One region of the Glutamicibacter sp. NPDC087344 genome, then DNA from elsewhere that is predicted to be linked to it. Evidence: predicted binding sites of a transcription regulator. Region 1 holds the regulator's gene; the other holds the start of a gene.
The links. The regulator HrcA, encoded in region 1, represses chaperone genes, less so after heat shock. The targets are predictions, from matches to a motif close to TTNGCACTCGNNNNNNNCGAGTGCNAA.
Positions count from the first base shown of each region.

Region 2: groL (chaperonin GroEL) is a predicted target of HrcA. The motif match lies at 2,785-2,811, and genes of this name have one in related genera.

Region 1 is NZ_JBIUXY010000006.1:273,527-282,782, reverse strand. It holds gene ACIOWL_RS13155 (PhoH family protein) at 1-387, opposite strand, end outside; gene ACIOWL_RS13150 (GerMN domain-containing protein) at 618-1,616, shown strand; gene ACIOWL_RS13145 (16S rRNA (uracil(1498)-N(3))-methyltransferase) at 1,693-2,466, opposite strand; gene dnaJ (molecular chaperone DnaJ) at 2,470-3,591, opposite strand; gene hrcA (heat-inducible transcriptional repressor HrcA) at 3,658-4,671, opposite strand; gene ACIOWL_RS13130 (DUF3097 domain-containing protein) at 4,799-5,671, shown strand; gene ACIOWL_RS13125 (DUF4870 domain-containing protein) at 5,813-6,160, shown strand; gene hemW (radical SAM family heme chaperone HemW) at 6,189-7,418, opposite strand; gene lepA (translation elongation factor 4) at 7,425-9,256, opposite strand, start outside.
Region 2 is NZ_JBIUXY010000010.1:5,619-19,037, reverse strand. It holds gene ACIOWL_RS16570 (DUF4031 domain-containing protein) at 1-863, shown strand, start outside; gene groL (chaperonin GroEL) at 955-2,589, opposite strand; gene ACIOWL_RS16560 (LytR C-terminal domain-containing protein) at 2,885-3,496, opposite strand; gene ACIOWL_RS16555 (DUF3263 domain-containing protein) at 3,543-3,833, opposite strand; gene ACIOWL_RS16550 (uracil-DNA glycosylase) at 3,991-4,764, shown strand; gene ACIOWL_RS16545 (threonine/serine exporter ThrE family protein) at 4,771-6,441, opposite strand; gene ACIOWL_RS16540 (LLM class flavin-dependent oxidoreductase) at 6,613-7,704, shown strand; tRNA gene ACIOWL_RS16535 (tRNA-Val) at 7,765-7,841, opposite strand; gene ACIOWL_RS16530 (GNAT family N-acetyltransferase) at 8,250-9,005, shown strand; gene ACIOWL_RS16525 (hypothetical protein) at 9,002-9,928, opposite strand; gene ACIOWL_RS16520 (class I SAM-dependent DNA methyltransferase) at 9,931-11,580, opposite strand; gene ACIOWL_RS16515 (DUF808 domain-containing protein) at 11,682-12,629, opposite strand; tRNA gene ACIOWL_RS16510 (tRNA-Thr) at 12,866-12,939, opposite strand; gene ACIOWL_RS16505 (DsbA family protein) at 13,109-13,419, opposite strand, start outside.

The sequences.
Region 1 (9,256 bases):
CTGATTCACGGTTTTAGGCCGGATGGAGCGCCCGCGGCCGGAGAGGATCTTCAGCCCCAGCACGTCGGTTGGCGCGTCAGGGTTCCCGGCGCTGAGCATCTTGATGATCTGCTCGATGGTTTCCGCGCTCATCCGCGATCCGCGTTGCGCCAACGCACGCGCTTCCTCGGTCACCCGCTGGGCCTTGCGCACCTGCACGGGTTCCCCCACCAAGCTCAGGGAAGCACCGTTGGGGCGGAACTGCACATTCGGGTAGGCGCCGGTGAGGATGCGCAACAGCTCATCGTTCGGTCCCAGGGTCGCGATCATCAGCTCGGGCGACTCGAAAGAAATGGTCAGCGTCGCTTCCCCGGTCTGTGATGGCTTCTGGTTTTGTTCAACCTGCATGCAGTGTTTCGTGCCCCTTTTGAGCTCGGAAAAATAAGAACTTGTGTCTTTCCAGTCTAACGAGTCCCGGCGCTCCGGCGCGATACTTCCAGCTCCGCCGAGCGCTGAAAAATCTGAAATCAGTATGAAATGAATCTAATCCGGGCAGGTGGTAAAGGTATAGATTTGGTTACGGATTGGTAGGTTTGGCCATTTTTGCGCTCCGCACACATGTTGATGTGTCACGCTATATGAGCGCCCGGAACGATGTTCTCGTTTCAGGCACCGAAAAGATTCCCGCAAAACAGATTGATTGGTCCAACGTGCAGCAGTGGTACAAGCGCCGAATCCCGCGACGTGTCGCGGCAACCGGTGCCGTCGCGGTCCTCGCCTTCGCGGCGGGCTGCGGATTCGCCGCACGTGATGACAGTTTTGAGATGCCCGCCAATTCGACGGTTGCATCCCAGGGGATGCCGGTTGCCACCGATTCGCTGGAGCAGGCGTTCCCCGGGCAGAAGATGCCGGTGTACTGGTTGGAAAACACCGGCGCCGGGGTCTACCTCTATCGCGAATACGCCACGGATAGCCGCCATCAAGAACCTATCGGCGATGCGGTGGCCTACCTGCTTTCCGGTAAGCCCGCGGACCCGGACTGGTATACGCATTTGAAGTCTACGGACGACGTGGGAGTGTCCATCGACAATCAGAACCTGATCACCCTTGACCTGCCGGCCAAGGTCTTCAGCGCCAGCTTGGACCAGGGGCTCTCCGAACGCTCGATCCAGCAACTGGTGTTCACCGCCACCGCCGCGGCTTCCAACGCGGGCATCCTGGTGGGACAGACCCCCGCCACGGTGCGGATCCTGGTTGACGGGACCGCAAATGCCACGGTGTTCGGCAGTTACCAGCTGCACGATGTGTATGAGCGCGATGCCGAGTTCATGGCACCGATCTGGATCATCGATCCGCAATTCGGCAGCACCACCAAGGCCGGAGCAGTCAAGATCAACGGCCGGACCTCGGGCTTCGATGAAGGAACCTTCTACTCGCTGGAGTCAACAACCTCCGACGGGGAACACACACCCATCACCAGTGCGAGCCGGATCAGCGCCCAGAGCGTGGAATCCGACGGCTCCTTCACCCTCACCACCAGGCTTCCGGCCGGCTCCTACACGCTGAGCGTGTGGGGCCAGGAAAACGGCAGCGATGCCAGGGTCGCAGAAGTCAGCTCCGAATTCACCGTCGGCTGAGCGGTCCGCAGCACGATTAAACCACGGGTGCCGTGAACCTTCTTAGGTTCACGGCACCCGTGGTTTAAGCAGCGTTTTAGAGCTCGCCCAGCAGGTGGCGCACCAGCACCAGGGCCGCCGGGCCCGCGGTCGAGGCGCGCAAGACGTGCTCCCCGAGCAGCGCCGCGTGGGCGCCGGCCTGGAGGAACAGCTCAAGTTCCGCATCGCTGATGCCGCCCTCCGGGCCGACGATCAGCACCACCTTGGTGTTTTCCGCCGCGGCGGGAAGCCATTGGGTGAGGGCCTGGGCCACCGAACCGGTTGCCTGTTCGTGCAGCACCAGCACCAGATCCCCGGCGGCGCTGTGCTCGCGGATCGCCGCGGCCAGCGATTTGCTGGTTGCCAGCGGCAAGACCTCGGGTTCGAAGGCGCGCCGGGACTGCTTTTGCGCCGAACGCACCTGGGCCTGCCACTTGGCCAGCGCTTTGGGCGCCTTCGCGGCATTCCAGCGGACGATCGAGCGCTCGGCCTGCCACGGCCGCACCCCGAAGATCCCCAGCTCCACCGCGGATTCCACGGCCTGCAGATCACGATCGCCCTTGGACAGCGCCTGGACTAAGGTGACCGGGTGCTGCGGGGCCTGTTCCTGCACCCGCTGGCGGACGGTCAGGGTCAGCAGCCGGTCGGCCACGGCGGCGACCTCAACCACCAGGCGTAAACCGGTGCCGTCCAGCAGGTCCAGCACCTCGCCGACCTGGGTGCGCTTGACCGTGATCGCATGGTGCGCCTCGGCCCCGGTCAGTTCGAGGACCTCACCCACCTGGGCCGCGGCCGCCTGGGCCGGATCGATCACAAAACTGTGATTGCTCATGGCTTAACGCGGATTCAGCTTGTCTCGCAGGCGTGAGAACATCCCACCCGAATGCTCGACCCGACCGGCATCCAGTTCTTCGCCGCGCAGCTTGGCCAGCTGCTCGAGCAGCTCACGCTGGGCCGCATCCAGCTTGGTGGGGGTTTCCACCTGCAGGTGGACCACGATGTCGCCGCGTTTGCCGCCGCGCAGGCGCGGGACACCCAGCCCGGGAAGGGTGATGGTGTCCCCATCTTGGGCGCCGGACTCGACGTTCAGGCTCTGCTCGCCGTCGAAGGTCTCCAGCCGCAACTCGCAGCCCAGGGCGGCGGCGGTCATCGGGATGGTCATCTTGGCGTGCAGGTCATTGCCCGAGCGCTCAAAAACCTTGTGGCGGCGAACGTCCACCTCGACAAAGAGGTTGCCGTTAGGGCCGCCTCCCGGGCCGGCCTCGCCCTGGCCGCGCAACTGGATGCGCGTGCCCGAATCCACGCCGGCAGGCACGTTCAAGGACTTGGAGACATGTTCGCGCACCCGGCCCTCGCCGTTGCACTCCAGGCAGGGATCCGGGATGGTGGTGCCGAAACCGCGGCAGGCGGCACAGGTTTCCACGGTCATCATCTGGCCCAGGAAGGAGCGAACCGGACGCTGGACCTGGCCCGCGCCGTGGCAGATGGTGCAGGTGACCGGGCTGGTGCCCTCACGGGTGCCGTCGCCGTGGCAGGTTTTGCACGTTACCGCGGTTTCCATCTCCAACGGGTAGACGGTGCCCTTGACCGCGTCTTCGAGGTCGATGGTGATGGTGATCAGCGCATCGCGGCCCGGCTGGGTACGAGAGGCAGGCCCCTGGGCCGCACCGCCGCCGAAGAACTGCTCGAAGATGTCGCCGAATCCGCCGAACCCGGCCCCGCCGCCGAAGCCTGGCTGGCCGTTGCCGTTCTCATCGCCGGTCGCGTCGTAGTTAGCGCGCTTCTTCTCGTCGGAAAGAACCTCGTAGGCGCGGGTGACCAGCTTAAACTGCTCGGCGGCATCGTCACTGGGGTTGACGTCCGGGTGGAGTTTGCGGGCCAATTTGCGATAGGCGCTTTTAATTTCCTGCGGGGTCGCGTCCTTGGCGACACCCAGTGTCTCGTAGTGAGAGCTCACGATCTTCGCCGTGTCCTTTCCTTTAAAATTTCATTTCACAACATGTTCCGCAGCGTGCCGCGGAGGCTAATTCGCCAAAATCTTCGACAGGTACCGGGCTACCGCGCGGACCGAGGCCATGGACGAGGAGTAATTCATCCGGGTCGGGCCGAGCACCCCCAGCTTGCTGCGCTGATCGGTGCTGTAGGTGGTGGCAATGACCGCGGCATCGGTCAGTTGCCCGTAGTGGTTTTCGGTGCCGATGGCCACCGCGAGACCCCGCGAATCCGCCTCGAGCTCGGAAAACAGCTTCAGCAGCACCACCTGCTCCTCCAGCGCTTCGAGCACCGGGGTGATGCTCAGGGGGAAATCCCCCTCCACCCGGGCCAGATTCGCGGTGCCGGCCATCACGATGCGCTGCACATTCGCGGCCTGCGCCATTTCCTCCAACGAGCGCAAGACGCTGTCCAGCAAAGGGGATTCGTGTTGCGCCGGGACCAAACCCTCGGCGCGCAGCGGTCCGACAAGTTGATCCAGTCGGTGGCCGCCGAAGGAGTTCAGCAACCACGTTTTGAGGTTGTTCAACTCCTGGTCGGAGTACAACCGGGTCACCGCGATCATGCGCTGGTCCACGGTTCCATTGGAGGCGATCATGACCATCAAAACCTGCTGCGGTCCAAGACCTACCAGGTCGAGGTTGCGCAGCTCCGCGGTGTCATAGTGCGGCACCTGGATCATCGCGACCTGATTGGTCAGCCGCGCCAGCAACCGCACGGTGCTATGCAGCATCTCATCAAGGTCCTGCGAGGCGTCCAGGATCTTGTTGATCGCTTCCCGCTCGGCGCGCGAGAGCGGTTTGAGTTCGCCGATCTCGTCCACAAAACGGCGGTAGCCCTTTTCGGTGGGGATTCGCCCCGAGGAAGTGTGCGGCGCGGCAATCAGGCCCTCCTCTTCGAGGAGAGCCATGTCATTGCGGATGGTGGCGGCACTGACGCCGAGGTTGTGGCGCTCGCGCAGTGCCTTGGAGCCGACCGGCTCACGCGATTGGACATAGTCCTCCACGATGGCGCGCAATACGTCCAGACGTCGCACTTCGCTCACTGACACACCTCCCGGGCAACCATGCCAACACACTTGGCACTCTAACCTGTCAAGTGCCAAGTCTAATACGTTCAGCAGTTGCTAGCATTGGATTTCGAGCGTATTCGATCACAGCGAAAGGCAGTACGTGTCCGATTTCTCCTGGGGACCGCAAGATCTGAGTGCTCCGGCACCTAAAAAACTCCGTCAGGTACCGGTTCAACGCGGCATGATCCTTGAAGATGCCGTCTCCGGTTGGGTAGGGGAAGTGATACGAACCGAGAAGTCCGGTGGGATGCGGGTGATCGTGTTGGAAGACCGCCACCGCAAAACACGATCTTTTCAATCCGGGTTCGGATTCCTGCTCGAGGGCGAGCCGGTTGAGATCGTTGATCCCGTCAAAAAGACCAAGGAAACCACATCGCTGGTTTCCGCCTCCGGTTCGCGGGCGGTGAAGGACCTCAAGGCCCGGACCGCGCGCGCCAGCCGCATCTGGGTCGAGGGTAAGCACGATGCCGAACTGGTTGAAAAGGTCTGGGGCCACGACCTTCGGGTTGAAGGTATTGTGGTCGAGCCGCTGCACGGGGTCGACGACCTTTCCGCAGCGATCCGCGAGTTCGCCCCCTCCCCGACCCGCCGCCTCGGAATCCTGGTTGACCACTTGATCTCGGGCACCAAGGAGTCACGGATCGTCGCCGAAGCCATGAAAACACCGGGTGCCGCCGGCAACGTGCTGATCCTCGGGCACCCCTACGTGGATGTGTGGCAGGCGATCAAACCCGAAACGCTGGGGATCGCCGCGTGGCCGGTAATCCCACGCGGGACCGACTGGAAAACCGGGGTGTTGCGCGCCTTCGGTTGGCCGCATGCAAGCGCCGAGGACCTGGGGATCGGCTGGCAGCGGATCCTCTCCACGGTGACCCATTACGGCCAGCTGGAGCCGACGTTGCTGGGAAAAGTTGAGGAACTAATCGATTTCCTCACCACGGAAGATTACGGTTTCCTAACGATTGACCAATAATTGGAGTTTCCGGGTGCCGTTGGTCAAAGCGCTGGCAGAAGCTCGATATTATGGTCTTAATCCACACCGCAAGACAAGGACAGCCACGTGACATCTCGCCAGGTACCACCATCTGAGAACTCGCGCTTCGAGGGATCGAACGTGTCCGCATTGCCGCTGTCCCCCTCGGAAGACCGGCAGTGGGCGATGCTCGCGCACTTTGGCGCGATCCTGGGTTGCATTCCGTCGGCGATCATCTTCGCGGTCTACCGGGATCGCGGCCCATTCACCGCCCAGGAGTCCAAGGAAGCGTTTAATTTCACGTTCCCGCTGACCATTGTGGCCATCGCGCTGAACCTGTTGAACCTGCTGCCGGGCATCGGCTGGATATTTGCCGTGGTCGCCGTCTGCCTGTGGGTATTCATGACCCTCGCCGGCGCCTACGCCGCCATTCAAGCCAACAAGGGACGCCCCTACCGCTACCCGCTGAACTTGCGGTTGATGAAGTAGCTGCAGGGGCGTCGTTTCAGGCAGCGGCCTAGAAATCCAGCAGTTCGCGAACCACGAGGTCGGCCAGGAGCCGGCCTCTTTGCGTTAACACGATCCGCCCGGCGAACGCTGCACGCGGGTCGATCAGCTCGTCGGCGATCAACCCGGCCACCTTGGTGCGCCCGGCGGAATCGAGCTCGCTGATCGGCATGCCGCTGCTCAACCGGGTCAGCAGCATGGTCTGCTCCAGCTGGACCGCCTGGGCATCGGGGAACTCGCGTCCGTGGCCCGGGGAAATCCCGCCGTCGATCCGTTGCTGGTAGGCCGCTGGATGCTTGACGTTCCACCAACGCAGCCCGCCGATGTGGGAGTGCGCACCGGGCCCGGCGCCCCACCAATCCCCGCCCTGCCAATAGGCAACGTTGTGGCGGCAGGCATGCTCGGCGCTGCGCGCCCAGTTGCTGACCTCGTACCAGGAAAGCCCGGCCGCGGCGAACAGCTCATCGGCCAACTGGTATTTTTCGGCGTGATCATCGTCGTCGATCGGCGCCACCTCGCCGCGGCGGATCTGTGCGGCGAGTTTGGTGCCGTCCTCGATGATCAGCGCGTAAGCGGAGATATGGTCGGGCTGGTAGCTCAACGCGGCTTCGATGCTGGTGCGCCAATCCTGAAGCGACTCCCCCGGGGTGCCGTAGATCAGGTCAACACTGACATCCAAACCGGCCTCCCGGGCCCAGGCGACCGCCTGCGGCACCCGTGCCGGGTTGTGGGTGCGTTCAAGCACCTTCAACACGTGCGGGACCGCCGACTGCATGCCGAAGGAAACCCGGGTGAATCCGCCATCGGCCAGCTCGCGCAGGCTTTCACGGGTCACCGAGTCCGGGTTGGCTTCGGTGGTGACCTCGGCGCCGGGCTTCAGCCCGAATTCGGAACTGATCCGATGCAACACGCTGACCAGGTCGGCGGCCGGCAACAGGGTCGGTGTTCCCCCGCCAAAAAAGACCGTTTCAATCTCTCGGTGCGGCACACCGGAGCGTTGAAGCACGGTTTTGGCGAAGCTGATCTCTTGGCTCACGGTGGCGGCGTAGGTCGCTTGGCTGGATCCGCTGCCGAGCTCCGTGGCGGTGTAGGTGTTGAAGTCGCAATACCCGCAACGCACCGTGCAGAACGGAATATGGACATAAAAGGACATGGTCCGCTCCGTCGCACCGTGCGCACACGCTGCGGGGAGCAGACCATCGGCCGGAGCCGGATCGCCGTCAGGCAATACTGAGGGCATGCAGCTCTACTTCTTTTTCGGTTCGTCGGTGGACAGCGCGGCGATAAATGCTTCCTGTGGAACCTCCACACGGCCAACCATCTTCATCCGCTTCTTGCCTTCCTTCTGCTTTTCAAGCAGCTTGCGCTTGCGGCTGATGTCGCCGCCGTAGCACTTGGCAAGCACATCCTTGCGGATGGCGCGAATGTTTTCGCGGGCGATGATCCGCGAGCCGATGGCGGCCTGGATGGGAACCTCGAATTGCTGGCGTGGAATCAACTCGCGCAGCTTGGAGGTCATCATGGTGCCGTAGCTGTATGCCTTGTCGCGGTGGGTGATGGCGGAGAATGCGTCCACCTGGTCGCCCTGCAGCAAGATGTCGACCTTGACCAGGTCCGCGACCTGCTCTCCGTCGGCCTTCCAGTCCAGCGAGGCATACCCGCGGGTGCGCGACTTGAGCTGGTCGAAGAAATCGAAAACGATTTCGGCCAGCGGCAGGTGGTAACGCATCTCCACCCGGTCCTCGGAGAGGTAGTCCATGCCGCGCATGGTTCCGCGCCGGGTCTGGCACAGTTCCATGACCGCGCCGATGAACTCGCTCGGGGCCAAGATGGTGGCCGCGACCATCGGTTCGTGAACCTCCAGGATCTTCCCGTCGGGGAATTCCGAGGGGTTGGTGACCGTGATCATCCGCTTGTCCTCGCCCATCACCTCGTACACCACGTTTGGCGCGGTGGAGATCAGATCCAGGTTGAATTCGGTTTCCAGACGCTGGCGGGTGATTTCCAGGTGCAGCAGGCCCAAGAAGCCTACGCGGAAACCGAAGCCCAGGGCCACGGAAGTTTCCGGCTCGTAGATCAGCGCCGCGTCGTTGAGCTGCAGCTTATCCAGCGCGTCGCGCAGGGCCGGGTAGTCGGTGCCATCCAGCGGGTACAGGCCGGAGAAGACCATGGGTTTGGGCTCTTCGTAACCGCCCAGGTTTTCCGTGGCCGGGCGCAGGAAATTGGTGACGGTGTCGCCGACCTTCGACTGGCGCACATCTTTCACACCGGTGATCAGGTAACCGACTTCGCCCACGCTGAGCCCCTTGGTGGGGATCGGATTGGGGGAAGACACACCGATTTCCAGCAGTTCGTGGGTGGTGCCGGTGGACATCATCTGGATTTTTTCACGGGGCTCGAGCTTGCCGTCGACCACTCGCACATAGGTCACCACACCGCGGTAGGTGTCGTAGACCGAGTCGAAAATCATCGCCCGGGCCGGAGCATCGGCAACACCCACAGGTGCTGGAAGCTGCTTGATAACCTCGTCCAGCAGCGCTTCAACACCTTCGCCGGTTTTGCCCGAAACCTTCAGCACGTCATCCGGGTCGCAGCCGATCAGGTTCGCCAACTCCGCGGCGTACTTCTCCGGCTGGGCGTTGGGCAGGTCGATCTTGTTCAGGACCGGGATGATGGTCAGGTCGCCCTCGATCGCCAGATACAGGTTGGCCAGCGTCTGGGCTTCGATTCCCTGCGCCGCGTCAACCAGCAAAATCGCCCCTTCGCAGGCGGCCAGCGAACGAGATACCTCGTAGGTGAAGTCCACGTGCCCGGGGGTGTCGATCATGTTCAGCGCGTAGGAAGTGCCCTCCACTTCCCAGGGCATCCTCACGGCCTGCGACTTGATGGTGATGCCGCGTTCGCGTTCGATATCCATGCGGTCCAGGTACTGGGCCTTCATGTCGCGGGCCGCGACCACGCCGGTGAGTTGCAGCATGCGGTCGGCCAGCGTGGACTTGCCATGGTCGATGTGCGCGATGATGCAGAAGTTACGGATAAGCGACGGATCGGTCGCGGCAGGCACCGGAGCGGTGCGGG
Region 2 (13,419 bases), on a different contig from region 1:
GAACGGTTTTTTCTCATCTGGTGTCCGATGCGACCCTGGATGAATTACACGATTTCGCCCGGTCGCATCAGATTCCTGAGCGCGCATTCGACCGCGACCACTACGATGTTCCGCTCGAACGGTATCCCGAGCTGGTGGCTGGCGGTGCCCGTGAAGTTTCCGCCAGTGAGTTGGTGCGCGCGCTGATCGTTTCGGGTTTGCGGATTCCTGCCAAGTACCGCCCGGAGAAGCTTGATCGAGTGCTCACCCGACGCTGGGCGCAAACACTACCCACCGAACCGCAGCTGGGTCAGGAACTGCTCGGACTGTGGGCCCAGGGACATCGGCGTTACCACGACCGGGTTCATTTGCTCTCGGTGCTTGAAGCCCTGGATTGGCTGGCCAAAGACCAGAGTGACGCGCAGGAACGAATGCTGTTGCAACTTGCCGCGTGGTTCCACGATGCGGTGTATGAGGGAACCTCAGAGGACGAAACCCGTTCAGCCATCTTGGCTCGCGAGCGACTCACCGGGGTGCTGAATCCTGCGGCCGTGGCCAAGGTCAGCGAGTTGGTCCTGCTGACGGCCGGGCATTCCCCGGGCGCCAACGATAAGTTGGGACGGATCCTGTGCGACGCGGACCTTGAAGTGCTCGCCAGGCCGCAGCCGGCCTACCAACGTTATGCGCAGGCGATCTACCAGGAGTACGCGCATTTCCCCCGTCCGGCCTTGGCCACCGGCCGGATCAAGGTCCTGGGATCTTTGCTGGAGAAAAAGAATATCTACAGCACCGCCCAGGGTATTACGCGCTGGGAGGCCGCGGCGCGCAGCAACGTCGGGGCCGAAGTAAAAACCCTGCACACCTGGCTCGGCGAAGAGTTCTGAATTTTGTTAACGGCCTGTGGCCCGTTTCCGTGAAGGAAACGGGCCACAGGCAACAGCTGGGTTCGGTACGGGACCGACCGGGTCAGGAAGCTTAGAAGCCGCCCATTCCGCCCATGCCACCCATGTCGTCACCGGCTGGTGCGGCGCCGGCCGGAGCTGGCTTGTCTGCAACAACGGCTTCGGTGGTCAGGAACAGGCCAGCGATCGACGCGGCGTTCTGCAGCGCCGAACGGGTCACCTTCACCGGGTCGTTCACGCCAGCTTCCAGCAGGTCGACGTACTGGCCGGTGGCGGCGTTCAGGCCGTGGCCGGCAGCCAGGCCCTTGACCTTGTCGGCTACAACGCCTGGCTCCAGGCCGGCGTTCAGTGCGATCTGCTTCAGCGGGGCTTCGATGCCAACACGAACAATGTTCGCGCCGGTGGCCTCGTCGCCGTCCAGCTCCAGCTTGGCGAATGCAGCCGCGCCAGCCTGGATCAGTGCAACGCCGCCGCCGGCCACGATGCCCTCTTCCACAGCGGCCTTGGCGTTACGCACGGCATCTTCGATGCGGTGCTTGCGCTCCTTGAGCTCAACCTCGGTAGCTGCGCCAGCCTTCAGCACTGCAACACCGCCGGAGAGCTTTGCGTGGCGCTCCTGCAGCTTCTCGCGGTCGTAGTCCGAGTCGGTGTTCTTGATCTCGGCTGCGATCTGGGCCTTGCGGCCTTCGATGGCGTCGGCTTCGCCGCCGCCTTCAACGATGGTGGTCTCGTCCTTGGTGATAACCACCTTGCGGGCGGTACCCAGGACCTCGAGGCCCACGTTGTCCAGGGACAGGCCGATTTCCTCGGACACAACCTGGCCACCGGTCAGGATGGCGATGTCGGTCAGCATGGCCTTGCGGCGGTCGCCGAAGCCCGGAGCCTTGACGGCAACGGACTTGAACAGGCCACGGATCTTGTTCAGGATCAGGGTAGCCAGGGCCTCGCCCTCAACGTCTTCGGCGATGATCAGCAGCGACTTGTTCGACTGCATGACCTTCTCCAGCAAGGTGACCATGTCCTTGACCGAGGAGATCTTGGAGTTCACGATGAGGATGTATGGGTCCTCCAGCACGGTCTCCTGGCGCTCAGCGTCGGTGACGAAGTATGCGGAGATGTAGCCCTTGTCGAAGCGCATGCCCTCGGCCAGCTCCAGCTCGAGGCCGAAGGTGTTGGACTCTTCAACGGTGATCACACCCTGCTCGCCAACCTTGTCCAGGGCCTCGGCGATCAGGCCGCCGATTTCCGGGTCGCCTGCGGAGATCGAAGCGGTCGCAGCGATCTGCTCCTTGGACTCGATCTTCTTGGCGGCTGCGAACAGCTCTGCGGTGACGGCCTCTACGGCCTTGTCGATACCGCGGCGCAGGGCGATTGGGTCGGCGCCGGCAGCAACGTTGCGCAGGCCTTCCTTGACCAGTGCCTGGGCGAGAACCGTTGCGGTGGTGGTGCCGTCGCCTGCGACGTCATCGGTCTTCTTGGCAACTTCCTTGACCAGCTCTGCGCCGATCTTCTCGTAAGGATCCTCCAGCTCGATCTCCTTGGCGATGGACACGCCATCGTTGGTGATCGTCGGGGCACCCCACTTCTTTTCCAGAACAACGTTGCGGCCGCGTGGGCCCAGGGTCACCTTTACGGCGTCGGCAAGGGTGTTCAGGCCGCGCTCTAGTCCGCGGCGTGCTTCCTCGTCAAATGCAATCATCTTGGCCATAGTGGCTTTCGGTCCTTTCGGGACGATTTTGCGAAAATGCAACCGACAGACAGCGCCCGCGACGGACGAGTGCAACGGGCCGGCATCGGGCCAGCAACCGTTTCAGCTCTCGCTATCTGAGGTATTCTTCACGCTCGGTGCGCAGCGGTGCAAGAACCGGTCCGGCGGCGAATCAACGCAAAAAGCCGATCGGCGTTAGCAGTCGCAACGCATGAGTGCTAATACAAATATTGGCACTCTCGCCCTGCGAGTGCAAGCCGATCGGCTTACAGCGAAGCAAATGATTACTGTGCGATTACTGCACTTCGAGGGTGTCGTCCGCACCCATCACGACGGTCACCCGGTTGGGAATGTTGGTCGTTTGCAAAACCTCGTCGATGTTCATCAGCTCAGCAGCCTTTTCGGCGGTCGTCCGGTAGGCCTCAGAGGTGTAGTACACCGTGGACGTTTCTGCCGGGCGGGTCCAGTTGCTGACCGTAACATTCGTGAAGCCGGCATCGGTCAAGGCTTCTTGGCCGGCCGAGGCAATTCCTGCGATGCTGGCGCCGTTGTACACACCGACCAGCTGTCCGAACAGCACATCGTCGTCGTCGATGGTGCTGGATGCCGACGGTATCGCGCTTTCGGTTTCGCTCGGGCTGGCGCTAGGTTCTTGGCTCGGCGTCGGGATGCTGGACTCGGTAACTTCTGGCGCCGACCCCAGTAGCGGCTTCACTCCCCCGGGGCCGAAGAAGTAGGCAACCGCCCCGACCAAAACAACAAGGACCGCGGCAATGACCACCCAACGAAGTTTCCCACCGCTGGACTTGGAGGCGGCAGACTGCGCCCACCCGTTGGCGTGGTGTGAACCCACACGGGTGTTGAACTCCGGAACGCGATCGAATTCGTCACGTGGGTAGTTGGTCATTCTTGTCCTTGATCGAGGTCTGACTGGTCGCGGTCGGTTTCGGAACTTATCGTCCGGACCCGACGGTACCGCTCACACGACGTCGCGTCGACCGAAGCCTACGCAAGCGTTTTACCAGCATTGGGTCGTAAGCCAGCGCCGCGTCCGTTTCAATCAACTGGTTGAGCAATTGATAATAATTCGTCGGCGACATGGAGAACTGTTTGGTAATGGCCTGTTCCTTGGCGCCAGCATACTTCCACCACAACTTTTCCATGTTCAGGATCTGCTGGGAACGCTCATCCAGTTCAGAGTCGGGATTCATTACAAAATCCACCAGCACTTCATCCTCAGCCATGCGTCCACACCTCATTCCTTCACCCGGCTCAGTCCGGTCTCGGTTCTGCGTTTTGCGCCACCAGTGGTGGACATACCACCGATATTCTAACCAACTCACCCGCACAGCGCCGCGCCTTAGGGCACAGCCACGCCAGAATAACGGCAGAATGGATGCCATGGACAACGTGCAGCCCGCCCTCTTCCCGGCCCCGGAGCCGGATCCGCCGGTCCGTTACGAGGCGGCCGATTTCCCCTTTTTCCACGGCGCCAGGTACCTGGCGGAGCGCGGATTCATCGCTCAGGACTGGGAAACGGTACTGGAGCCGCTCAATCGGCAACTGCGATCCATCGCCGGCGAATTGGCGCAGCGCAGCGCCTCGGGCGAACAGATCCTCCCGGACCCGCACGTGATGTTGCGCGCACTTGGTATTCCCGCGGCCCAGGTGCGGGTGGTGCTCATCGGGCAGGACCCCTACCCGACCCCCGGTCATGCAAACGGGTTGGCCTTCGCCGCGGAGGCTTCCGTGCGCCCGGTGCCCCGCTCATTGGCCAATATCTATCGAGAGCTCAAGGACGATGTGGGAATTCCCCCGGCCGCCCATGCTGACCTGAGCGCCTGGCATAAGCAGGGGGTACTGTTGCTCAACCAATCCTTGTCGGTCGCCGCCGGCAACGCCGGGGCACATCAACAGCTGGGCTGGTCCGCCGTCGTTGAAGCGGTGATCACGGCCCTGAACCACCGGGAGAATCCCCCAATTGCCCTCCTGTGGGGAAAACACGCTCAAAAGTTGGCGGGGCTGATGGACCGGATGCCGCAACTTACCAGCGCCCACCCGTCCCCGCTGTCGGCCTCTCGCGGCTTTTTCGGGTCGCGGCCCTTTTCGGAAATCAATCGGCGCCTGTCCGATGCGGGACAAGCGCCGATTAACTGGTCGATTCCTGGTGTGTGAGACTTCCTAGCGGCGCCGGATCCGACGCCGTTCACGCCGTGCGCCGGAGGTCAGCGGCCGGCACAGGGTGTCGCCGAAGACCACACCGCCGGCGATGGAGAGCATGATCGCAAAGGCGTTGAACATCTCCACCAAACCACTGGACATGTCGTTCGCTTCGAACACGATGGCGTACATGGCACGGAAGATCATCAAACCCGGGAGCAAAAACATCACCGCAGGCGCCGCGATCACCAGCTGCGGGGAATGCATCTTGTCCGCGGCGTATCGCGCCGCGAAACCGATCACCGTGGCAACCACCGCGGGGGTCGCCCGCGCTCCCAACCCGATGTAGACGCACAACAGCTGGACAAGAAACCCGAGGACCGCGATGCCCGCGGTGGGAAGCAGCAGATTAACCGGGCTCTGCTCGGTCACCGCGCCGGAGATAATCGCCACGGCCACCAGAATCAGCAGCAGCCATGCCGGGTAGTCGATTTTAACAATCTGGTGCACGTCGACGTTCTCCCAGCCCAGCACCGAGGAGATCACCAGCGCGGTCGAGATACCCGACACGATGGCGGTATAGGTCAATCCTGCGGAGAACAATCGGCCCACCGCCGTCACCGGGAAGCCGTTAATCGCATCCTGCAGGGCAGAGACAAATCGCCCCGAGGGAAGCAGCAGCAGGATCCCGCCGGAAACCACCAGCGCCGGGTCGATGGGTGCGTGCAATTCGTAGCTGACCAGGGCAATACCCGTCACCACAAAGGTGGAGGCGGCGATGGTGAAGAATGCCGGCACACGCCAGCGGGCGCCATACCGTCCCACCTGCGAGACAATCGAGGATGAGGCCATCGCCACCAACGCGCCGAGCCAGGAGCCGCCGATGAACAGCACAAAGGCCGCGGCGAAAACCGCGTTGCCGCTGGCCACGATCCAGCGCGGAAACGGCTTGGGTTTGCGCAAGATGGCCTTGAGCCGCTTGGCGGATTCACTGCGTGAGACTCCCCCGGCGATGATGTCCGAGACCAGCTGGTGGACCAGCACCAAACCGGCGTAGTTCGAGGTCGAGGAACGCACCACCCGCAGGATCGAGTAGCTTTCGGCATCCGGTGGGCTGTAGTTCAGGTGCAGCGACTGGTTGGTGATGTCCACGTCGAGGTAGCTCATCCCCAAGGCCGCGGTGACTGCGATGATGCTGGTTTCAACTTCCAGCGCACCGGCCCCGTAGCGGATCAGCGTTTCGCCAAGGTCCAGCGCGAATTCAAGTGTCCTCCTGGCGGAGGCATCTTGGTCCTTGTTCACCGTGGGGTTCGCGTAGGGTGTGCCCTGCAGCCGGTCGACAATGTCCAGGGCTTGGGTCGGCGGCGCGGTGGAAACCCACATTTTGGCAAGCAGGCTTCGGGCCACCGGGTTGGCTCGGGTCGGCACCAAGGTGATGCCTTCATCGGTGGTGTGCACCTTGCCGGTGCGCGATTCCGGATCAGAGGCCGGAGCGGCGGCGACACTGGCGCTGACAGCGGTATTCAGCGGCAGTTCCGAGGCTGTGGGTTGCTCGTGATGCGCAGGTTCGGCCAACTGCCCCATCTTGATTTCACTGGTGTTGATGCGCGGCAAGGCGGCTACTGCCGGATCGGGATCCTGCCCTGCACCACGTGGTTTTTCGGACCACTGATCGTTGTTCAACTGCGCCACGGATCACCCTCCCGAAACGTTCGATCGTGTACGTAAATCACGATACAACCCGAGTTCTAGAAGTTACTGGGGAAACCCTCAATTCTGCGCGTATCACCGAACACATTTGGGCGCAGCGGCGCCCCGGGAATACTTCCCGGCCCAGGCAAGTTATCCCCAATGAACATTTACATGCTTTTGAATACAATCCCGCGAGAGGTTGAACCCGTGAACACCACCGTCACACTTCCTGAGATCGGCGCCGAAACGTTCGGAGACATCACCGAAGACGCCAACGGTTCCGCACTTTCCCACGCCCAGGTGATTCGCAATGTCCTCGCCGAGGGGCAGCAGGCCGAAGCGGCGGGCCTTGATTTCTTCGGAGTCGGCGAACACCACCGTGACGACTATGCCGTTTCCTCCCCGGAAACGGTACTCGCGGCCTTGGCCTCCACCACACAAACCATCAAACTAGGCACCGCGGTCACGGTGCTATCCAGCGACGACCCGGTCCGCGTTTATGAACGGTTCGCCACCTTGGATGCGTTGTCTCACGGGCGCGCGGAAATTATTGCCGGGCGAGGCTCTTTCATCGAGTCATTCCCGCTGTTCGGCCTGAGCCTGGATGACTACGAGGAACTATTCGAGGAGAAACTGGCGCTCATGGCCAAATTGCGCCACGGCACCCCCGTGTCGTGGTCCGGAAGCCACCGCGCCGCGTTGCGCGGTCAGCAGGTTTATCCGCTGCTGGAAGACCGCCCTCTGCCGATGTGGGTTGGCGTCGGAGGCAGCCCGCAGTCGGTAATCCGTGCCGCCCGCCATGGCCTGCCGCTGTTCTTGGCCATCATTGGCGGCCAACCGGCCGCATTCGAGCCGTTGGTGGACTTGTACCACCGCGCCCTGGCGGAGTTTGGCGAGTCCACGCAACCGGTAGGTGCCCACTTCCACGGCCTGGTGGCAGACACCGACGAACAGGCCCTGGAACTGCTCTGGCCGCACTACCAGCGCACCATGAACCGGCTGGGCGCCGAACGAGGCTGGAGCCCGGCCAGCAAGATCCAGTTGCAGGCGGCCATGGGCCCGCAAGGAGCCATGATGGCCGGCAGCCCGGAAACCGTGGCTCGCAAGCTGGCCAAGGCGACAACAACACTTGGCTTGTCGCGTGTTGATATCAAATACTCCGCCGGCTCGTTGCCGCATGAGCACCTCATGAAGAGCATCAAGCTCCTGGGAACCGAAGTGAAGCCGCGTGTTCACGAGCTGCTCGCGAAGGCGAACGCCTAGTAGTCAATACTCGGGCGCGCATTTACGAAAAAAGCCACCGCTTAGCGGTGGCTTTTTTGTTGGTGGATCTTACTGGACTCGAACCAGCGACCTTTCGCGTGTGAGGCGAACGCTCTAACCAACTGAGCTAAAGATCCATCTGCGCCGGCCGTTTCCGGTTCAGCACCTAGATAATCCTAGCGGTTCATTGACCATCGCTCCAAATCGACCTGGACCGCCTGGCATCCGGCCCTCAGAACGTCCGCTAGGACAGCACCCCGATCGATTCCGCACCGTCCCAAAAATGCTCGGTGACAAGCACAAAAATACGGTGCCAATTCGTTTATTTAGAGTTCACTTCAAGACCTTCGTTTCGACTTGTCAAACCGCACTTTGAGACCCCATAATTTTTCTAGCTCATCGAGCTCAAACTGGGCCCTACAAGGAAGCTGCCGGAAGCCACCGGCAACGGTCCCCTCAAGGCCAACGAAACCCGCCGACCGGATTTTTTCCGCGAAGCAAAGCCTCTTTTTCGTTCGTTCTTAGCTTTTTAGGACCGTACCCCAGTGTTTGAATACCTGACTTTTGCCTTGTCACGCCTGTCTCCAAATGAGGCAGAACGTGCCGAATTAGCTAGCTTGTACCCTGCCATCGATGCGCGCTGGCAGCAGAAAATGGACCGCGCCAAGGCCTTGGTCACCGTGCGTGACGGCCAGCTGCTGATCGCGGCCGGCCTGGTCCATGATTCGATCATTGCTCCCACCAGCGCCATGGACGCCCTGGAACTGGGTTCCATGGCCGTGCGCCCGGATTACCGCCGCATGGGAATCCGTGAGCGTGTTGCCTCAATGCGCCTGAAATTCGCGTTGGACACCGGTGGCACACCGATCACCATCATCGACTCCGCCAACCCCGCGTCCTGGGCCTACTACGAACGCTCCGAGCTCTGGGAACGCGAGCGCACCTTTGAGCAGGACGGGCAAACCAAGTTCATCTACCGCGCCACCGATGCCGCGCGGGCTTGGGCCGCTGAGAACACCGGCGAGCTGGTTGCCGCGCCACAGCGGGCCCTGGTGGCTCATCCGTTCGGCGAAGACCATGAAACGGTGTCGTTGCAGCCGTCTTTGGAGCCTGCCGGCCAACCACACGCACCTGCCCTGCTGAGCCTAGAGCTCGGGGTTGAACTGGGACAACGACCAGCTTCGATGCCGATGCTGCAGATCGGCCCGGAAGCACCGGAAGCAGACCCGCAGTTCCCGTTGCTGGGTACCGAAACAGCTGAGAACGACTGGCTGGGTTCCAGCGTCGATCCAGCCTTTTAGAACAGCGCTTCCTGCTGCTCGTCCACTGCTTCGTGGCCGGGCAGCGGGGCGACTTCTCCGGCTCGGCGAGCGCGAGCCGCCTCGTGCAAATCAATCGGCGTGACCTTCAAGACCTCGTCAACCATCGAGTTAAGGAACTGCGGAGCGGCAATATCGGCGGGAACTGGCGAGTGAACACACCTCACCTGGGGATCTTCTGCGTCATCGTCCCAGTCCACCAGCAGCAGCCCGGTGGCCGTGTAACCAAAACCGTCGCCAAAGTCGCGCAGCTTGCGGATCATGTCCACCGTGCGTCGGAAGGCCGCCGGTTCGGAGTCCAGGATCGTGGAGCGCTGAACAAAAAAGAACCCTACCGCCGCCAGCGGGTAGCGGGCACGCAGGTTCGCCGCGTCCCCGTAGGCTTCCTCGTAGCGGTTAGACAAATTCTTGCCGAAAGACGAGGTCATGGCCTTGGTGCTCAGCAGCAGTTCGGGTCCGGTGGACCAGTGGGTCATCACCACGTCTGTCTGCTTCATGTAGGCGCGGCCCAGAATCCGGGCATCGGTGCTTCCGGCTTTGCCCGCCATGACCGCGTCATACACTTCATCCGACAGCCGCTCCGGCAGCCGGCGCAGCAACTCCAGGATGTCTTTGGACAGCACCCGGGGTGCTTCGGTACGCGGCCAGACCAGATCCGCGTCGAAACCGGCGCGGCGCAGCTCGTGCGCCAGCCAGGTATCCACGCCTTGGGCGAAGCGCCCGGAGCGGGTGGCGGCTTTGGAACGCACGGGAATGCTCAGCAGCCGTTCGAGCACCTCATAGGAGGGATTAAACTCCTCGGTCACCGCGCCGTTGCGAATCCAGGGTGAATCCTTGGCCGCTGACATCAGCGTGGTGTCGAATTCCGCGAAAGCGAGGGTCTTTTCCACCGCAGGGTTTGCCACGTTTAGTTTTTCACCGTCTTACTTCGGGCCTTGCGGCGTTCCAACATGTCCGCACGGGCTTGAGAGACCGCGGCGATTGCCGACGGTTCAAGTTCCAATATCTGCTCAAGAACGATGGCGTCCACTAGGGCCGTGGCTTCCGCCTTGCGGCCGTGCGCGAGGTGTTCACGCACGGTGTCTTTGATGTCTCTGAGCTGTTGCGCGTGTGCCGCAACAGCCTGCGGCGAAGGCACCGGCAGCCGGTCGGCTTCCCGGGGTTCGACTTTGAGGATTCCGCCGCCATAGGACCGGCCAACCATTTCCGCTCCCAGCATGCTCAGGGTATTCAGCGAGGCCAACGGCAGCAGCTCGCGCCCCAGCTCGCGCACATCGGCACCGAGATACACTCCGTGGATGGAATTGATGTGGTGCACCGCCGCTTCATTGGTGGTCAACCGCGGGGTGTCGGCGTTCATGTAGGTCATAAACAAATCCGGCACGGACAAGAGCGGCACCCGCCACCAGGGGGTACGCACCCGGCATTTGTAGGCGTTGTCCACCCCGAGGAGCCCGCCTTCCTCCACCATCCGGTGTCCCGCGGCAGATGGCAGCGCGGCGGGCCGGAACAGGTAGGTGGCTCCCCCATGCTCTCCGAGCCGCTCCCAGTGCTCTTGGTCCAGTTCAAGGCCGCGCAGGTGGCGGGAGCCCGGGGGCGAAATACGCACCAGATCGGCCGGGCTCAGGCCAAGATCCCTGGCTTGGGCGGGAGAGAGCGTAAACCATTTGTTGTTTCCGGTCACCGCCCCCAGAGAGGTCTCACCCCATCCGTGCAGGGTGGAGAATTGGCCGGATGCCAACGCTTGGGACAACACACCCTGGGCTTCAAGCCCGACCAGGGATCCGGTCCACCGTTCCGAGGTACTCGCGGGGGTATGCTCGATTCCCTCGTCGATCAGTTGCAGGTCTGCTGAGTTGCGGAATTGGTGCAGCCGCAGGGCGGTGCTGGAACCTTGGCCGTACCCCTCGGCGAGGAGCAAGACCACTTCTTCTTGGGCATCCGCGAAGAGGCGTTCTTCGAACACGGCCAGGTGCACTCGGCTGAACCGTTCAAGCAGCATTCGGCGGACCGGGGCCGCATAGTTCACAAACATCAGTTCGGCCGGAAGGACCAACGCCAAACGTGCACCGGGTGCGAGGAAGCTGGTTGCATGCACCACAAAGGCCGCCCAGATGCTGGCCAATTCGTTGAGTTCAATACCTGCTTCACGGGCGGCGGTGCGGGAGAGCTTGCGGTCTTCACCGCGGTGCAGCTGATAACGCACATACGGTGGATTGCCAATCACCGCATCCATGTCATGGTTTCCCGAGACTTCGAAGAAGTTGGCGTGGGTGATCTTCGCTGTAGCCCCGTGACGCTTAAGCACCGATCGAGCCGCGCGCACCGAAGGCTCATGGAGCTCGATGCCGAAAAGCTCCGGGATTCCACGACCGTCATCCACCACGTCGTGGGCAGCGGCCAGGAACTGCGCCTCACCGCACGAGGGCTCCAGCACCCGGCGGCCGTGCTCCCCCAAGGCCCATTCGGCCATAAAACGCGCGACGGGTTCGGGGGTGAAATATGCCCCCCGCGCATGGCGTGCGGGGTCCTGCTTCGTTGTTTCTTTACTCAACACACATCGATCTTTCCATGGCCTCCGGACAGAATAGCCGGGCCTCGGAGCTTGGTATTCGCGGGCGGATCATCAATTCTACGCACAGTGTGCGTCGCGCGAGGTTAGTGCGCCGCCGGCTTGTTTTTATTCATCAGCTTTTTGATTCCCAGGATGATCACCGTCAGGATCGAGCCGATAATCAACCCGGCAAGGCAGGAGAACGCGGTGTTGACCAGCCATCCAAGCACCGGACCGGCAGCACCGGTGGCGTCATGAACCAGCAGCTCCACGTGGTGCACAAACCCGTAGGGGGCGTGCCAGCCAAGTTCGTCCATACCGGTGAGCAGCAGGTGTCCGCCAACCCAGAGCATGGCCACCACACCAACCTTGCCCAACACGGACATCACGATCGGCATTCCCTTAACCAACCCACGGCCAAGTTTCTGTGAGAACTGCTGTTTCTTTTGTGCCAGCACCAGGCCAATGTCATCCATCTTCACGATCAGCCCGACCGCACCATAAACCAACACCGTCATCAGTACCGCGACGGCAACCAAGATCAATGCTCGGGTGATGAATGGTTCGTGGGTCACCTCGTTCAACGAGATCACCATGATCTCTGCTGAAAGTACAAAGTCGGTACGTGTGGCGGCGCCAATGATGGTTTTCTCGTCACGAGCCTTGCCGCCGTCAGCGTCCTGGTGATGGCCGATCAGGCCCACTGCTTCAAGGATCTTCTCCGCGCCTTCAAAAACCAGGTACGCGCCGCCGACCATGAGGATCGGGGTGAGCGCCCACGGCAGGAATGCAGAGAGCAGCAGAATGGCTGGCAGGATGAACAGCAGCTTGTTCCGAATCGAACCAACCGCGATTTTCCAAATGATCGGCAACTCACGTTTGGGAGAAATGCCGGCCACGTACTGCGGGGTCACTGCTGCGTCGTCAATGACCACTCCCATGGCTTTGGTGCTGGCCTTGGCCGCTCCCAGGGCAATGTCGTCCAAAGACGCGGCGGTGACCTTTACCAAAGCGGCTACGTCATCCAGCAGGGCTACAAGGCCACCGGCCATGATTTGTCTCCTTGAGATCGTGGTGCTCAAACGCAGGAGATTTGCATTCGAGGGAAACCCGTTGTTCCAATTTTACCGAGCAGAGGCCAACGCACGGACGATTTCACCATGTTTTCTGCGAGGGTTTGGGCACGCCGGTGCTACTCGATGGATACACACCACCGTGTGGAACGGAAACCGGCAACAGAAAATCCCCGGGAGCCTGCACTGACGCAAGACTTCCGAGGATTTGTTCGAGCCCCCTACCGGATTCGAACCGGTGACCTTCAGTTTACAAGACAGACGCTCTGGCCAGCTGAGCTAAGGGGGCGTACCTGATAAGAATATCGGAGAACCATGCCACAGTGCGAATTGAGGACACACTCGTTAAATGACAACGAGGAGAAGGCCTCTCATTTGCCTTCTCCTCGTTGAATTTGATGCGAGATTATCTGGAGTCTACCCCATACACATCATCCGTCCAGAACTGGGGAACGGAATTACTTCTTGTTTGCCTCAATCGCTTCATTCACCACGGTTGGGAAATCGTCCGAAGCCAGGTCCAGGACCTTGCCCTGGACAACCAGAGTTGGGGTGCCAGCCACACCGTCGTACTTCGCGGCATTGGTGGTGTACTGGACGAATGGGCGGAAGGTCCCCTTATCGATGCATGAGGTGACGTTTTCGCTTGCCCCGCTAGCGATTGCCATCTCGGCGAGCTCAGCGTTCTTCATCTCGCCCTGCTCGTAGTGCCCCCACAGAGCGGTCACAAATGGCATGTAGGCGGCGGCGTTGTCGTTAGCGACACAAG